DNA from 2 places in the Hungatella sp. L36 genome. Region 1 is predicted to be linked to the other one. Evidence: a T-box and tRNA genes for the amino acid it is inferred to sense, from the RefSeq annotation. Region 1 holds a T-box; the other holds one or more tRNA genes.
The links. The T-box of region 1 lies ahead of proS (proline--tRNA ligase). A T-box ahead of a tRNA ligase gene usually reads a tRNA of that ligase, here a tRNA-Pro.
Positions count from the first base shown of each region.

Region 2: it encodes a tRNA-Pro, which carries the amino acid that the T-box ahead of proS (proline--tRNA ligase) is inferred to sense. The anticodon was not compared.

Region 1 covers NZ_JACOPC010000004.1:350,215-354,646, reverse strand. Annotated here, with positions in the region: gene H8S80_RS13155 (CCA tRNA nucleotidyltransferase) at 1-676, opposite strand, end outside; gene proS (proline--tRNA ligase) at 746-2,179, opposite strand; T-box leader at 2,318-2,519, opposite strand; gene H8S80_RS13145 (S8 family serine peptidase) at 2,575-3,750, opposite strand; gene H8S80_RS13140 (tRNA-binding protein) at 3,784-4,104, opposite strand; gene H8S80_RS13135 (M20/M25/M40 family metallo-hydrolase) at 4,218-4,432, opposite strand, start outside.
Region 2 covers NZ_JACOPC010000013.1:132,015-136,446, forward strand. Annotated here, with positions in the region: gene lpdA (dihydrolipoyl dehydrogenase) at 1-1,288, opposite strand, end outside; gene H8S80_RS24985 (Cof-type HAD-IIB family hydrolase) at 1,340-2,155, opposite strand; tRNA gene H8S80_RS24990 (tRNA-Pro) at 2,259-2,332, shown strand; gene H8S80_RS24995 (hypothetical protein) at 2,643-3,023, shown strand; gene H8S80_RS25000 (hypothetical protein) at 3,323-3,583, shown strand; gene H8S80_RS25005 (hypothetical protein) at 3,611-4,276, opposite strand.

The DNA.
Region 1 (4,432 bases):
CCGAGATATAGCGGGAAGCCCCGGTGTCGGATACTCTCTTCATCTTCTCCGGATGGCCGGACAGCAGCAGCTTCGTAAGCTCCGTCGCGATACGCTCTTTGCTCACCTTTTCCAGGTTGGGCGCGATCAGGGAAATCGCCTCGTATGTCTCGTCCTCAATCCGGAAATCGAGCTGTGCGGAAAACCGGACTGCCCTCAAGATTCGGAGTGCATCCTCCGTAAAGCGGTTCACGGCGCTCCCAACGCACCGGATCACCCGGTTCTCTAAATCCTCCATACCGCCAAATGCATCCACCAGCCCCTCGCGGCCGTTGTAAGCCATGGCGTTGATGGTGAAATCGCGGCGTTTTAAGTCTTCTAAAAGGCTGGTGGTAAAATCTACGGACTTCGGATGGCGCCCATCCTCATACTCACCGTCCACCCGGTACGTGGTCACTTCATAGCCCTGCCGGTTAAGCATCACCGTAACCGTGCCGTGCTGGATCCCCGTATCGATCGTCCGGCTGAAAATGGCCTTTACTTCCTCTGGCTTCGCCGAGGTGGTGATATCCCAGTCCTCCGGCTCTTTACCCAGCAGGCTGTCGCGGACGCACCCGCCCACGACATACGCCTCAAATCCGTGCTCATTCAGTTTTTCAATGATCTGCTCCGCGTCCGCCGGAACCCGCATTTCTATCCCCATGCCATCATCTCATTTCTATATTAGTTTCAATCCACCAGCCTTACGGTTGAATCGATACAAGCATTAATATGCGCGGCCCCAGTATACCATCTTCGCCGCCGGCTTTCCGCAGCAGATACACGTATCGGAAAGTTTCTCCTGCTTAAATGGCATACAGCGTGAAGTCGCTCCTGTCAGTTCCTTGATCTTGTCTTCACATTCCTGGCATCCGCACCACATGGCTTTTACGAAGCCCGGTTTCTCTTCAATCGTCTTTGTAAATGTATCAAAATCAGTCGCCTCATACGTATGGGCCTCACGGTGTGCCAGTGCGCGCTCGTACATATCGCGCTGGATGGTATCGAGCAGTTCTCCAACCTTCTGACCGATCTCATCCAGGGAAACGGCGGTCTTCTCGTGGGTATCACGGCGAACCAGAATGGCCTGGCCTGCCTCAATATCCTTCGGTCCGATCTCCACGCGGACCGGAATACCGCGCATCTCAGATTCAGCGAATTTCCATCCCGGGCTCTTGTCGGTGTCATCCACCTTCACACGGTATCCGGACAGCACGGATTTGATCTCGGCCGCCTTCTCCAGAACGCCTTCCTTCGACTGCTGGATCGGAACAATCATCACCTGAACCGGTGCGATTCTCGGAGGCAGCACGAGGCCGTTGTCATCGCCGTGTACCATGATGATGCCGCCGATCAGACGGGTGCTCATGCCCCAGGAGGTCTGGTGTACGTACTGCAGCTTGTTTTCTTTATCAGAATACTGGATTTCGAAGGCTTTTGCAAATCCATCGCCAAAGTTATGGCTCGTTCCGGACTGAAGTGCCTTGCCGTCGTGCATCAGCGCCTCGATCGTGTAGGTAGCTTCTGCTCCGGCGAATTTCTCCTTGTCGGTCTTCTGGCCGCGGATAACCGGCATGGCCAGGACTTCCTCACAGAAATCGGCGTAGAGATTTAACATCTGCTCGGTTCTTGCCTGCGCGTCCTCTGCTGTGGCATGAGCCGTATGGCCCTCCTGCCATAAGAACTCGCGGGAACGTAAGAACGGTCTCGTCGTCTTCTCCCAGCGCACAACGGAACACCACTGGTTATATACCTTCGGCAGATCGCGGTAAGACTGAATGTCCCTCGCGTAAAAATCACAGAACAGAGTCTCTGAAGTCGGTCTCACACAGAGGCGCTCTGCAAGCGGCTCCAGACCGCCATAGGTCACCCATGCCACCTCCGGCGCGAACCCTTCAACATGATCCTTTTCCTTCTCGAGAAGACTCTCCGGAATAAACATCGGCATGTATACATTTTCCACGCCAACCTCTTTAAATCTTCCGTCCAGTTCCTTCTGGATATTCTCCCAGATCGCATAACCGGCCGGTTTGATGACCATACAGCCCTTTACGCTGGAATAGTCGATGAGTTCCGCTTTCTTCACCACATCGGTATACCACTGGGCGAAGTCCACATCCATTGATGTGATTGCTTCTACTAACTTTTTGTCCTTTGCCATAACAATTCTCCTTTACCTCTTAAATTTACGTATTTTCCTGTCAATAGAGTCCGGCAGGCCGGACTCCTGCGCCGGAGCGCGGCTGCTTCAGCACGGAGGGCGCATCCCGTGAAACAAAAAAGAGCCGCCGATCCCCAGACAAGGGACCGAACAGCTCGGTGGTACCACCCAATTTAGCCACAATCGTGACTCACTTGTATCTCCGATAACGCCGGATATGCGCCGCAGTTTGCTGCGGGACTCCAAGGCAGGTTGGGCGACCAGGGGCATGAAGGTCTTCCACCAGTGACCCTCTCTCTGGAATGCATCATCGCTTACTAATCCTCTTCCACGTCTGAAACGTATGTTGTTATGTTAGCTTGTATGGTTGATTTTACGCTATTTGGATTTCTTTGTCAAGGGGAGATCAGAACTTGCCCCTGCTGATTTTCATGCACCGTTGACTGAACCGCATCTATAAAAGCAGCTGGATCCAGAAAACGCTCCCCGGAATCATTTTCGTAAGCCGTCTGCCGCATGAGATCCAACAGCTCCTGGCCTGTCAGCGATGGATTTACCTGCCAGCCCAGAGCCAGGACGCCTGTCCCATAAGGAATTGCCCAGCTATGTCCGCCTGACGCGTCATAGCTGTAAGAATACTCACCTTCACTGGAGACCTCTGCCGTGGTGCGGTATCCCACCGGGGTTCCCAGGGCCTGCACAGGACATTCCAAAAAATCACCGTCAGGCGTTCCGATTTTGCTCGCCGTAATATCATCCCGTTGATCGAAATCAAAAAAGCTGGGCCAGAATACACAGGTATCATAGTCCGCTCTGCAGTCCAATACCAAGATACCGGCCTCCCGGGCCCGTTTCACCGCCTCGTCCCACACCTCAGGATGATCAAAATATTCCGTGTTTGTGAGGTCTGCTGATACACTGACAGCACGAATTTTTTCAGACTCCGGCAGTGTTTTATTCTGCTCGATCATCCAGTCCAGCGCCTGGCCTGCCATTTCCGATGCGTTTCTGTCCCAGAATTTGATTGCTGCATAGTACAGCCTGACATCCGGGGCTGTTCCGATGGAGTTCCCCGCAAGCAGACTTGTTACCGCAGGGCCATGCATCGAACTGGGGCGGTCTTTTTCGGTCAATCCCACGGTATAGTACTCTTCAATCTTGCCTGCATACTCTGGATGTCCGGGCAGTAAGGGCTGGTCAATGATTGCCACTGTCACGTTTTTACCTGTAATTCCCCGGTCATGAAGTTCCTGCACATGCAGTCCGGGATTTTTTCCAGTTTCCATAATCTCGGCCGCAAGCGCTTCGTTTCCCTCAAAAAGCGTATTTTGATTAAACCAGTATGTAATCATATCCGCCGGAACATACTCACCGGAACGCAGTGTATTGACTTCATCAAACCCACGCACATCCGAATAGGGAGCCAATACCTCAATGGTCCCGGTACTCGTTTCAGGTATGGAGGCGATCGGCGGCTCAGTCTGACTGCCGCTTCCGCTCTGCCCTGTATTAGGGGCACAGGAACAGAGAAAGAACAGGGAAAATACGATCATTGCCATCCTCTTTTTCATTTTACTTCTAACCTCCTTCGTCTTCTTCGCTGATTACCCCACCCTCGTTCCGTTCGGAACAGGTTTTTCGGGCATCGCAAGAACTGGTACGATTCCGTCCTCATAACCAATGTCCCACAGCATTCCATGGGACTCGATGCCAAACATCTCTCTCGGCGCCAGATTCACAACAAACAACGCCTGTTTCCCTTCTACTTCTCCTGGATTCTCCCGTTCTTTTTTCAGTCCGACGAGAATTGTCCTCTTAAATGTACCGAAATCCACGGTCAGCTTTACCAATTTATCTGATTTCGGTACGTCTTCCACCAGTTCGATCGTCCCCACCCTGATATCAACTTTTTCCAAATCACTCATCTTGATTTCTGCTTTTATATTTTCCATGACACGCTCTATGCTTTCTTCATAAATATTTGATTTATTATTCCATACCATTTTCACGGAAGGTGACACACAACACGGGGATACGCCTATATCTCCGCAAGCAGATACAGGCATCTGACCGCATTTCTGATCACTTCGTCCGGGAACTCATATTCTGGCGTGTGAAGGTCCGGACAGTCTTCACCGGCTCCTATGCCGAAATACATGCCCTGGCATTTCTTTAAATACCATCCGAAATCCTCAGACCAGCGGAATGGGGCGGCGGCTTCGAGGCAGGGGATTCCTTCCTGCTCGAAAAGCA
Region 2 (4,432 bases), on a different contig from region 1:
TCATATCAGTGGCCCGCGGACAGACGATCTGAGCGCCGACAATGGTTCCGGAATATTCCTCAAAAATCAGATGAATAAATCCGCTCTGTTCTCTGGTAATGATGGATTTTCCATTACCGCTCATGGAGTAGCGCCCGCAGCGCACCTTCATGTTATGGGCCTTCGCTTCTTCCACCGTAATTCCGACGGAAGCAATCTCCGGCTCGGTATAAATGCATCCCGGCACGACTGGAAGTTCCACAAACATGCCATTCGGAACCACAGAAAGCCGGATAGTGTGATGCACGCCCGCGATCTTTTCAACCACATAAGTACCCTCGGCCGCCGCCACATGAGCCAGCATCTTGCCGGCCGTCACATCGCCGATGGCGTAAATGCCGGATTCACTGGTTCGGAACTCTGAATCCGTCTTAAGACATCCGTCTTCCATGGCAAGGCTGACATCCCGTCCAAAAAGTCCGTCCAGATTCGGCTTTCGGCCTGCTGCCAGGAGAATCTGGCCGGAACGGATCGTCCGCACCTCTCCAGCCGCCTCATAAACGCAGATGAGTCCCTGTTCCTCCTCGCGGATTTCCAGGACCTTTGCCTCACACTGGACAGCGATTCCTTTCCGTCTCAGTTCATTTTCCAGGACCTCGGAAACTTCATTGTCCATAGGTCCCAGTAAATGCTCCCGGCTTTCGATGATCGTCACATGGGAGCACAGCGCCTGGAATATCGTTGCGAATTCCACTCCGATCACGCCGCCGCCAATAATCGTGAGACGGTCGTAATTCCAGGTATCAGAAGCCAGCAGCCGGTCACTCGTCAGAACGCCCGGCAGCATCGCTCCCGGAATATCCGGTATCACCGGTTTCGCCCCCGTTGCGATAATAATGTGATCTGCCTCGTAATAGTCTTTACCTGAAGGACTGTTGACCTCCACGGTCCGTCCCCGGCGGATCGTCGCCGTTCCCTCGATATAGTCGACCCCCGCATTTTCAATCGATTCCCGAACTTCCTTCCGGTACTCTTTTACAGAACGTTTCTTATAGTCCTGCATTTTCTTAAAGTCAAAAGAAATGAAATCAGCCGATACTCCAAATACATCACAGCTCTGAAACGCTGCAAACATACTGGAGGCATGAAGCAGAGCCTTCGTCGGAATACACCCCTTATTGACACAGGTCCCGCCCAGTTTTTCCTTCTCTGCAATTGCAGTCTTAAGCCCCAGCCCTGCTGCCTTAAGCGCAGCCGTATAACCGCCGGGCCCGCCGCCTATGATAAAAATATCATAATGTTTTGCCATGCTACTTATTTCCTTCCCTGTATATTTTCATAAAAGTAATGCCACACACCCTTATAACCGGATCAGCCCAAAATGCACACAGGCATTGCGGATTCCATCCGAATCCACGGCATCAGTCACATAATCCGCAGCTTCCTTAAGCTCTTCCATGGCGTTTCCCATGGCGATTCCGATGCCTGCCGTCTTCACGATATCGTAATCGTTCATGCTGTCCCCAAACGCCACCGTACTGGAAAGAGGGATATTAAAATAGTCGCAGAGGCGGATCAGCCCCATAGCCTTGCTGGCTGTCTTCTCCACCACATCCGCGCCCCGTTTTTCCGCGAACATGTGCACATTTACCTCGGGGAACCGGGCCCCCATGGCCTTTGCGCCTTTTTCATCTCCAATGTATGCCATTGTCCTGACGTCCAAATCAGGAAGCTTCCACGGGTCCGCAAACCGGCGTCCGCATTCTCCCCACAGATCCGTATCGTGGCGGTTCACCACTTCCGGATGCACGTAGTAATCATACCCGCCCACACTGGCTCCCACGCTGCAGGCTGCATCCTCCTGTGCATAGGCAATGATCTGCCTCATCAGTTCCTTATCAAACAGATGCTCGTAAATAATCGTGTCCCCCACCGTAATCTTCGTTCCATTCAAATGAATGATGGCATCCGGCCTGATCTGTTCCTTTAACACGACGCTGAAGCTGGAATCCATGTCGCGGCCGGTGGCCAGCACAATGGTGTAATTCTCCCGGAGCCGTTCCAGGGTCTCCATGGCGCTGTCCGGTATCGTCCAGTCCTTATGGTCCAAAAGTGTCATATCTACATCAAAACTCACGATCGGTTTCATATTCTTTCTCACCTGTCTTTTCTCCATGAATCATATCGTCCTTACCATCATATCTTAAAATATAAAATATTTCAACAAATATACTTTTCAAATCGCAAACTTTCTGCTATAATACCATAGTGACCAGAAACGGAGTATGGCGTAGCTTGGTAGCGCGCTCGGCTGGGGGCCGAGAGGTCGCAGGTTCAAATCCTGTTACTCCGATTCACACAGAAGTGTTGGATTGTCTTTATTTATAAGGCTTCTGACACTTTTTTATTATCCAAAAACGCCTTATTTTTTGAAGACAGTTGAAGACAATTATTATTTGTATGGAGTATTGACGTTTTCTTAACACGATTCTTTGTTTCGCTGTCACGGTAATAATTGTAAAGATATTTGAGCGTTGTATCTTTGGTCGTATGGCCTGATACAGGCAAAATTCTGTGCCATTAACGTTTATTAAAAAAACAATGTAGCATGGCAGCCCCCTCACCTATTTTCTACAGAATAAAACTTTACGGGAGACGTACATTTGAAAAACAAGCTACGAAATATTACAGTCAGAAAACAATTATTTGTTTATTGGTATTTGAGCGGTAAAGACTTCGTTTTGAATATTACTCCCAAAGAAGATAAAACAGCTAAAGTAGCACTGGTTTTTAATGGGGTAGCTCCAGATGATGATCCTATCATGTTCTGGGCATTCTATGAAATTAAAGCGCTGAAAGACAATACCGAAACTCTTATTTGCCTGACTAGGCCAAAAATCATAGCAGAAATTATCTCTTTTCTTCTTGATAATACAGATAATCCGTTCAAAAAGGGGCACACCAATGTTTTAAACGACGCTATGATTTTGCTTAATAAAATGGGGTACACCGACTTGAATCCAATTTGGATACGAGAATGGTAATATTAATAACTGGCGTTATATAACCGAAGGGGAGACTTTACATCTCATTACTATAGTATACCCGTACAACAGCAAAACAGTCTATATGAGGACACTGTATTAAATTAAGCGCATTACTATAGAATTAAATTACGGGGGCAAATAGTTTTATTGATAAAATATTCACTTAAACCATTTTCACTATCAGAATTGAAATATTATATGAATTACAAGACAATTCTCTCATCTTTTGATTATGAAACAGGTAATCTATAATCTCGTAGGATAAGTAATAAATAAGATTTAAGGGGGGAATTCTATTGGAAATTATAAACTATTTTGATATATATAATAAAATATTTTGGAAAGAAAAAATTGGCAAAAGTGATTGGGGTGCTGGGCAATACTTATCTAAATTATTACGCAACGATTATTTAATGGATCTGTGTGGAAAATCAACTAAAGTCCTTATGCTTGTCGAAGAACAAACACTTATTTCATTTTGCACTTTAGCAGAACAGGATGAGGTAAGGGATACTTCATTAACTCCATGGATTGGATTTGTATATACTTACCTCTGAAAAAATATCAGTTGCGAAAATGAAGTATCACTTATATTTATATAAATCTTTTTTTCTTACCCTACGAACTACCTTTTTTCTTCTTATAAAAGTTTTTATATCGTTAATTAGTTCAATAATTGCTACTACTGTAAAAATAATCGCCAAGATAAACAAAATAACAGCGCCTATACCAACAAAATATAGAGTAACCTTATTATTTATGCCAAAATATACTACACTGGCATATGTAAATAGAGCGTATGCTATATAAATAATAGGAAGTACTGTCGAGAACTTCTCTGTTGTACTCTTAGCTATAAATTTTTCAATATAATTCGGTTCTATATACCCAATTTCACTTCTCAATTTTTGATTGTTGTGCTTAATATCTTTGTAAAACTTTTCATAGGCAGCTACGGTATCTTTATGATCTATCAGAGAATCTTCGAGCTTACTAAATAGTTTTTTTGTTTCTCCTGTAACATACTTATCATAAGCTTTAATTCTAGTCTTTACCTGACTCACGTAATTATCATAGGCCGTACAAGTAAAATTAAGTTTTTCCCCCCATACAAGAGCTGGATAATAGAATTTATTATAGGATATCTCAAGTTTATTAGTTGGACGTTTTTTATATATCTCATAACGTGTTATTATGAATGTTAATGATGCAGTCATTATTGATACTATAATATTTCCGAATACTTCCATAGTTACTCTCCAATTACAGCGGTAATCCTGCTGCTTATCCATTACATACTAAAAAGATTTATATGACCCCTGGCAAAAGTGCCAGCCTTGTCGACACCTTCAAAAATCGAAAAATCGTTATCCACAAACTATCTAACATGGGTAAAGTTAAAGATT